One region of the Sporosarcina sp. P7 genome, then DNA from elsewhere that is predicted to be linked to it. Evidence: riboswitches for the same ligand, from Rfam matches in the RefSeq annotation. Region 1 holds a riboswitch; each other region holds the start of a gene.

Evidence for each region. Region 1 has a riboswitch for S-adenosylmethionine ahead of CSV60_RS07865 (methionine ABC transporter ATP-binding protein). Riboswitches for the same ligand answer to the same signal wherever they lie in the genome.
Region 2: another riboswitch for S-adenosylmethionine. It lies ahead of metA (homoserine O-acetyltransferase MetA); the one in region 1 lies ahead of CSV60_RS07865 (methionine ABC transporter ATP-binding protein).
Region 3: another riboswitch for S-adenosylmethionine. It lies ahead of CSV60_RS01560 (bifunctional homocysteine S-methyltransferase/methylenetetrahydrofolate reductase); the one in region 1 lies ahead of CSV60_RS07865 (methionine ABC transporter ATP-binding protein).
Region 4: another riboswitch for S-adenosylmethionine. It lies ahead of metK (methionine adenosyltransferase); the one in region 1 lies ahead of CSV60_RS07865 (methionine ABC transporter ATP-binding protein).

What each region holds. Positions count from the first base shown of each region.
Region 1 covers NZ_PDZF01000006.1:103,741-105,944, forward strand. Annotated here, with positions in the region: gene CSV60_RS07860 (methionine ABC transporter permease) at 1-397, opposite strand, end outside; gene CSV60_RS07865 (methionine ABC transporter ATP-binding protein) at 390-1,403, opposite strand; SAM riboswitch class I at 1,519-1,630, opposite strand; gene CSV60_RS07870 (pyridoxal phosphate-dependent aminotransferase) at 1,860-2,204, shown strand, end outside.
Region 2 covers NZ_PDZF01000008.1:67,722-69,925, reverse strand. Annotated here, with positions in the region: gene metA (homoserine O-acetyltransferase MetA) at 9-917, opposite strand; SAM riboswitch class I at 1,011-1,117, opposite strand; gene CSV60_RS09445 (AbrB/MazE/SpoVT family DNA-binding domain-containing protein) at 1,268-1,537, shown strand; gene CSV60_RS09440 (thioredoxin family protein) at 1,661-1,963, opposite strand.
Region 3 covers NZ_PDZF01000001.1:279,468-281,671, reverse strand. Annotated here, with positions in the region: gene CSV60_RS01560 (bifunctional homocysteine S-methyltransferase/methylenetetrahydrofolate reductase) at 1-992, opposite strand, end outside; SAM riboswitch class I at 1,077-1,188, opposite strand; gene CSV60_RS01555 (hypothetical protein) at 1,353-1,550, shown strand; gene CSV60_RS01550 (biotin transporter BioY) at 1,680-2,204, shown strand, end outside.
Region 4 covers NZ_PDZF01000008.1:2,929-5,132, reverse strand. Annotated here, with positions in the region: gene metK (methionine adenosyltransferase) at 1-1,188, opposite strand, end outside; SAM riboswitch class I at 1,365-1,484, opposite strand; gene pckA (phosphoenolpyruvate carboxykinase (ATP)) at 1,662-2,204, shown strand, end outside.

The DNA of each region.
Region 1 (2,204 bases):
CACCCGTTGAAATCGCTGCTTCTATAACTCCTTTATCAATTTCACGCATGGATGTTTCAACAATCCTTGCAAAGAAAGGAATGGCTGCAACGGAAAGCGACACACTTGCAGCTGCTGGTCCAATCGTACTTCCGACAATCAGTTTCGTCAAAGGTATTAGAGCCACAAGTAGTATGATAAATGGGATAGAGCGAATGATGTTGACGAGAAACCCAATAACCGAATTAATTGCACGGTTCTCTAAAAATAATCCTCTATCCGTTGTAAATAACAGAACGCCAAGCGGCAATCCAATAATCAGCGCAATCGTAAGTGAGATGCCGATCATGTACAATGTTTCACCAAATGCTTTTGTAATATCCGGCATGAGTTCCATGATGTGAGATAGATCAAACATGTTGTCGGATCACCTCCACTTGTGCGTTTTGTTTCAGTATGTATGCAATCGCTTGCTCTACTTCTTCACGCTCACCTTGTAATTCCATCAAGAAAATCCCAAGTGCTCGTTCTTGAATATATTCAATCGAACCATGCAGGAAGTTTCCTTTGACCTTATATCTCTGCATCGTATCGGAAATTACACCTTCCATCGCTACTTCACCTTTAAATGTGATTTTTATCAATGTACCGACCAAATTGGACATGACGGCTTCAGGAATGTCGTAAGACACCACACTGCTAATAAACTCCTTCGTTAATGGTTGAACTGGATGAGAAAAGATGTCATATACTGGCCCTTCTTCGATCACTTTTCCGTCTTGCATAATCGCCATGCGATCACAAATCTCTTTTACCACATTCATCTCGTGCGTAATTAAAACAATCGTGATATTCAATTCTTGATTAATCTTTTTCAACAATCGCAAAATGGACATAGTCGTGTTAGGGTCCAGTGCAGATGTCGCTTCATCACAAAGCAAAACGGATGGATTATTGGCTAGCGCTCTCGCAATACCGACGCGTTGTTTCTGTCCCCCACTTAGCTGGGCAGGATATACATTGCGTTTATCCGACAGACCCACCATTTCGAGAAGTTCCATTACCCGTGTCTCTATTTTATCTGAAGGCATTTTCGCTGCCTGTAAAGCGAATGCGATATTTTCGAAAATAGTCTTTTGACTAATTAAATAAAAGTGCTGAAAAATCATTCCGATCTTCAAGCGTGCCTGTCGAAGCTCAATCCCTGAAAGTTTCGTTAAGTTTACACCATCTATTAAAATAGTGCCGCTCGTTGGCCTTTCCAACAAATTCAAACAACGTATAAGTGAACTTTTCCCGGCCCCTGAATAACCGACAATGCCAAATATTTCTCCTGTCTCGATGTCTAGTGATACGTCATCTACACCTTTTACCACTTTTTCTTTTGTCTGATATTCCTTAGACAAATGTTGAATTTGGATCATAGTCTCACTTCTTTCTACATTCAAGTAAATAATCATAAACAGTTGGCTAGAAAATTTCTTTCTAAATAAAAAAATCTTTCATTTTTCTAAATGAAAGAGGGACTGAAATATTCTCAGCTTATCTCTCAGATGGAAAACCATACTGTAGGATTTGGCACCTTCCTTGGATTATTCAAGGGGTTGCTGGACATCATCGGGCCATTTCCCTCCGTCGCTCTTGATAAGAGATTGCTATTAAATTATATGCATAAAACATATACTAATCTGAATTAATACAACTGTCAAGGAGAATAACGCCAATTTATCGGAATATCCGACTTATTCTATCAGCTTTAATCTCTATCGACTAATTTTCGCAATGTTCTAGAATCGAATCACAATCCTTCTATTGAAAAATCTTGTATGATCTATGTATACTTAACGCACATACCCTATCAAAGAAAGAAGGAATAGACTATGGCATTATCCAACCGATTACAACAACTCCCTCCGCATTTCTTTACATTATTATTAAATAAAATAGAAAAGGCTATGGATGAAGGCAGAGATGTGATTAACCTAGGACGTGGAAATCCTGATCAGCCAACACCTCCTCATATTATTAAAGCATTGCAAGAAGCCGTTGAAGATCCAGCTACACACGGTTACTCTCCATTTCGGGGGACACTTGCTTTAAAACAAGCAGTTGCTGAATATTATCAGCGTGAATACAATGTCACGATTGATCCCGAAACAGAAGTAGCGGTACTTGGCGGTACAAAAATAGGTGTCGTGGAGCTACCTCTTGCTATTATGAATGAA
Region 2 (2,204 bases), on a different contig from region 1:
TAATTACTTTAATTCCAGTTATAAGGAGTTTTCTGGTAGACATAGTAATTGAGCCAATTGGAGAATAATAAATGCGTGTGGGAACGCCAAGTATTTATAGGTTCTTTGGATGGATCATCGTTCGGATAATAATTTACAGGCATATCAATGTCCGCACCTTTTTCTAAATCGCGGGCATATTCATCTCCTAATGTGTGTGCATCATACTCTAAATGTCCAGTTACCATAATATGTTTTGCATCATTTGAGATCACAATGAATGCACCAGCCTCTTCAGAAGCAGAAAGTAGAGTCAAATCGGGATGATTCTTTATCTCTTCTAATGAAACTCCGGTATGGCGTGAGTGTGGCGCTACATATACATCATTGAATCCACGTGCCAAGTTTACTGTCGGATCGGTAATATCATGTGAGAATACTCCAAAACATTTCTTTGGCAACTCGAACTTTTCAATTCCGTAGTGATGATAAAGAGCCGCTTGAGCACCCCAGCAAATATGGAGGACAGATGTAACATTCGTTTTTGTCCATTCCATGATTTCTTCCAACTCCCTCCAATAGACTACATCTTCAAATTGTAGAAGTTCGATTGGAGCACCCGTGATAATCATGCCATCAAAACGGCGATTTTTCACATGTTCAAAAGTGGTATAGAACGTTTCTAAATGATTCTGACTGACGTTTTTCGAAACATAGCTAGCTGTATTAAGAAATGTGACATTCACTTGTAAAGGTGTATTACCAAGTAATCGGAGCAATTGTAACTCCGTCTTCTCTTTTTCAGGCATCAAGTTCAAAATTAAAATATTGATTGGGCGGATATCCTGTGTTGTCGCACGTTCTTCATCCATTATAAAGATTTTTTCTTCTTTCAATAATTCTACTGCAGGTAAATGTTTTGGTATATTAATCGGCATTCTATTTCCCCCTTGACTTTCATTTATTACAATTTCTATACAAAAAAACCCTCATTTCTCTTAGATAAGAAAAGGAGGGTTGACCGTTCACCGTTCTTATCTCTCAAGACAACAATCTTGTTGGAGGTAGCACCTTCCTGTATGTACAGAGGTTGCTGAAGCTTCATCAGGCCAAATCCCTCAGCTTCTCTTGATAAGAAATATTTAATTACTGACTATTATAGCATTAATAAATTAATTGTATAGCAGAATTATCAAATTGTTCTGCGCATTTAAGTTTTGTAAATTGTAGATGATATGTTTTGGTGTATAATAGAAATTACCCACTACTTTTCTTCGAGGAGGAGCTTATGAAGTCTTTAGGTATTGTTCGTAAAGTGGATCATCTCGGTAGAATTGTTATTCCAAAAGAACTTCGAAATTCTTTGTCGATCGATAAGGGCGACCCGATTGAAATTTTCGTAGAATACGATAGAATCATTTTGAGAAAATATCAGATCAACAGGGCATGTTTTATCACGGGTGATGTGATGGATGAAAACAAACTATTGTCAAACGGAATATATATCAGTCCACAAGGCGCTAAAATCCTTATGGAACAACTAAAAGATTTCACGTAATACACGACATAAAAGCTTCTTGTAGCTAATTTTCTTATATAAAAAGGACCGAAAACAACTTCTGCAGTTGTCTTCAGTCCTTTTGTTTAATTGCCACATATCTTCCCGCTGGCAACCATTTCATTACGTTAAGCTATTAATAAACTCTTCGATCTCTTCCTTAGTTTTACGATTCTTACTGACAAAACGACCTGTCTCCGTTCCTTTGCTGAATGCTACGAAGCTAGGAATACCGAATATATCCAACTGACTGCATAAATCTATAAATTCATCACGATCAATTGTAACAAATTCATACTCTGCAAATTCTGTTTCCAATGTCGGCAAGAATGGTTCAATTACTCTGCAATCTGCAGTGAATAAGAAAATCACCTTTTCCTCTTGTTTAAGTTGCTCAAATTGCTCAAGAGATTCTAACTTTTTCAATTTCCAACACTCCTCTAAATGAATAGTATACGCACACTATAACACTTATACCTGCATTTCTTCCTTTCAGACGACTTATGCTATTTCCTTTCACTTGGTTAAATTCAAGATGTTTTTTTATAATTAACTCCCAAAACACGAACGTTCACAAATAATTCAATAATACCGTTCGCGTTTAACAGTTTTTCGTTTTTTCTGGAAAAGCAATTGACAATAGTTTTTGACGTGTTATGATTAATTC
Region 3 (2,204 bases), on a different contig from region 1:
TGGCGCGGTGTATCTAGTTCTACAATTACCGTACGCTCTGTTTTCGCTTTTTCGTGAAGAGGTTGATGTTTTGCCGGATCCGCTTCATGAATCACGATAGGTTTCGCCGGTTGTACGACCTTTTCCGTGATAGGTGTCAGTCGCGCTAACTGTGTTTTCGCCGCTTTAATATGCTTAGGTGTTGTCCCGCAACATCCTCCAATCAATCGAACGCCTTGATCACGAAGTAATACAGCAGCGCGTCCAAAGTATTCTGCCTCTGATTCATAAACAATACGTCCATCTTCTACATCTAATAGACTGGCGTTTGGATATGCGGATAAAAATGCTTTCTCTGGTAATGTCACATTATCGAATGCTTGAATCGTGTGGTAAGGACCTAATCGACAGTTAACGCCTACGATATCTGCCCCAAGAGACTCGAGCTGATGAAGTGCATCGTTTAATGAAAGTCCGTTCTGTAATACACCGGGATCATGCATAGAAACTTGTGCAATCAATGGAACATCCGTAATTTTCTTTAATGTTGTAACTACCGATGATAACTCTTCAAAGTCATAATACGTCTCCAATAGGAGACCATCAGGATCACCTGTTAATAATGCATTGGCTTGTTCAAGTACGACTTTTTCAATTTCATCTAATGTCGCATCGCTTTTACGTATACCTCGCAAGCCACCTATTGTTCCAAGTACAAATTGCCCCCCAGGCGCCGCTGCGCGTTTGGCAATTTGAATGGCTGCTTTATTGAAATCCGTGACATGACTTTCTAAGCCGTAGCGAGCTAATTTGATTGCGTTCGCACTGTAAGTGTTAGTCTGGATTATATCTGCACCAGCTGAGATGTAGTCTTGGTGAATTTGCTCTATAATTTCAGGCTTTTCTATATTTAGTTCTTCATAACAGTAATCAATTCCGTAAGAATATAAAATCGTCCCCATTGCACCATCTGCCGTTAGGACATTTGTTTGTAGTTTCTCGAGCAATGACATAAATCCATCTCCCCTTTAGCCTTTTTTAATCAAAAAAAGCCTTCAAGTATATTAGAAGGCTTTGTAATCCCAATGACTAGTTCCCTCTCATCTTTTCAGAGTGTCAATTTGACAGACTGCTGGAAGTAGCACCTTGCCTAAATGGCTGGTTGCTGAAGCGTCGACGGGCCAGTCCCTCGGCTTCTCTTGATAAGATATGTTTCTTATTCAATTATTTAGATTATTCTAACCACATCATAGCGGCTTTGTTGGATATCGTCAAGTGAACGTTTGGTGAAGTTCAAAGCGCGGAGTTAGTGCATAGAGAAATTGCGGTATATATGCTAAAATTAATGAATTAACTCGAAAAGGTGAGAAATTATGCGATTCTTTAAATACTCATTTCCAATCGCTGTTCTTGTAGGTACACTTGCTTGGATTATGATAGGTAACAGTTACGAAGAAGTTGCTTATGATATGCGTGTGTACATTACAATTGGGGCTGCTATATTCAGTGGTTTAATCTCAAGTGTTTTGTTTCGCAAAGAAAAGGAAGAACAGATTGATGAGAAGAAGTAGGCTGTCAGCGGTATGCTGCAGTCTTTTTTTGTCTACTTTTATGAGTTAACCAAAAAATAAAATGTGTTGACACGAAATAGGTTAACCGATATTATTTATGGGGTAACCAGTTTAGAAAGAGGTGTCGTAATGGCAATAGCAACAGAGAGACGACCGGTAAGTAGATTCAGCGCACTAACTATTGTATATAGCGGGATGTTTGCTGCGTTAATGATGATTGGAGCGAATATTACATCCTTCGTGCCGTTTTTAGTAGTTGGTGGAGTACCCATCACATTACAAACTTTTTTCGCTATCTTATCAGGGCTATTACTTGGTAGTCGTCTAGGTGCGTTATCGATGACCGTCTATATGTTAATAGGACTAGCAGGGGCACCGGTCTTCGCTAAATTTTCAGGAGGCTTCGGTCAGATCTTAAGTCCAACGTTTGGTTTTATACTCACATTTATTCTGATTGCTTATGTAGCTGGAAAGATTGTTGAGCGAAAGCATACTTTGTCTGCTTTTATTATCGCAGCATTTGTCGCTACAGCAGTCAACTATATACTAGGTACAACTTGGATGTATTTTGCGTACAAGATGTGGGCTGCTGCACCCGACGTGTTTACCTACAAGATTGCTTGGCTGTGGATGATGCCGCCACTACCGAAAGAT
Region 4 (2,204 bases), on a different contig from region 1:
CGCAAGATCTTTCAACGCTTCCACTTTATCTGTCTGCTCCCATGGCAATTCGATATCAGTGCGGCCAAAGTGACCGTATGCTGCCGTTTGTTTGTAGATTGGACGACGTAGGTCAAGCATTTTAATAATTCCTGCCGGTCGAAGGTCAAATAATTCACGTACGAACTCTACTAATTGAGTCTCCGATAGTATACCGGTATCAAATGTATTGATCGAGATAGAAACCGGGCTAGCTACTCCAATAGCATACGCCAACTGAACTTCACAGTGCTCAGCCAGTCCAGCTGCAACGATGTTCTTTGCCACATAACGCGCTGCGTAAGAAGCCGAACGGTCCACTTTCGTAGCATCTTTCCCCGAGAATGCCCCGCCACCATGACGGGCATATCCACCATACGTATCAACGATGATTTTACGTCCAGTCAATCCAGAGTCTCCTTGAGGGCCACCAACGACAAAGCTGCCAGTAGGATTAATGAAGTATTTAGTATGCTCGTCCAATAAGTTCTTTGGAACGACTGCATCAATAACAACATTCTTTATATCCTGCTCGATTTGCTCGAGTGTTGCTTCAGGGTGATGTTGTGTGGAAATAACGATTGTGTCAATTCGCACAGGATTATTATCTTGGTCATATTCTACCGTTACTTGTGTTTTACCGTCAGGACGTAAATAGGAAATAAGTTCTTCTTTACGAGCTTGTGCCAGGCGTTGTGCCAATTTATGAGACAGGCTGATTGGCAGAGGCATTAATTCTGGCGTTTCATTACATGCATATCCAAACATCAGGCCTTGGTCTCCTGCACCGATTGCCTCTAATTCTTCATCAGACATAGAGCCTTCACGTGCTTCGAGTGCCACATTGACACTTGCAGCGATTTCGGGTGATTGCTCATCAATGGAAGTAAGTACAGCGGACGTTTCGTAATCGAAGCCGTATTTCGCACGAACATACCCAATTTCTTTAACAGTGTCGCGAACGACTTTTGGAATATCCACATACGTTGTCGTAGTGATTTCTCCCATTACTAATACGAGTCCAGTCGTTATACTCGTTTCACATGCCACACGCGCATTTGGATCTTCCGTTAGGATCGCATCTAAAATTGCATCTGAAATTTGGTCGCACATCTTGTCAGGATGGCCTTCTGTAACTGATTCTGATGTAAACAGTCGACGGTTTGTCATGTTATTTCCCCCTATATTAAGCATCATGATACGGTACTCTCATAAGTCCCTGGTAAAGTTCCACGCCTAGACGTCAAGCATATACCATAAGGATTCAGGGCTAGACAATATAAAAAGCCCTCCACTCATATTCAATCCATGAGTAAAAGGCAAAATTTCACGCGCAGCACCTTTCACTCTTATCGTCCAAGGAATTAAACCTTGCTTCAGGTTTGGCACCTTCGCGTTAGACTTACGTCTATTGCAGGTTGCCGGGTTTCACAGGGCCTGTACCCTCCACCAACTCGGGATAAGAGTATCCGTTCATGTCACATCGTATTAAAAAGTTTGGATTTTGTCAAATTATTTCTTCCAAATCACTTGAGTTTTCCATTAGTATAGATTAATATTCTTAATGTGTTATACTATTTACGAATTAGGATATTCTCAGTAAGATAAAAATAAATCGACTACGCAAAGGACGGTATGTAAACATGATATCTGCAAAAATTGATGATAGTTTAAAAAGTCTTCTTAGTGGAAGCAACGTGACGATCCAAGCGTCTGTGGCAGAACTAACGGAAAAAGCAGTGGCAAGAGGCGAAGCTAAACTTTCTGCTGACGGTGCGATCACTGCTCGTACAGGTAAATATACAGGACGCTCACCTAAGGACAAATTCATCGTTGAAGATGCAGTGTCTAAGGATAAAGTAGATTGGGGTAGCACAAACAGTCCGATTTCAGAGGAGATCTTTGATTCATTATACACAAAAGTCATCGAACATTTGAAGAAAAAAGACGAATTGTTTGTTTTTAAAGGATTTGCAGGAGCAGATAAAGACTCCCAATTGTCTATCCAGGTTATTAATGAATTAGCTTGGCAAAATCAGTTTGTTCACCAACTATTCATCCGTCCAACTGAAGAAGAATTGAAAGCACATGAATCGCAATTCACCATTTTGGCAGCCCCTTCATTTAAAGCGGATCCAAAAGTGGATGGCACAAACTCTGAAACGTTCATCATTTTATCGCTTGAA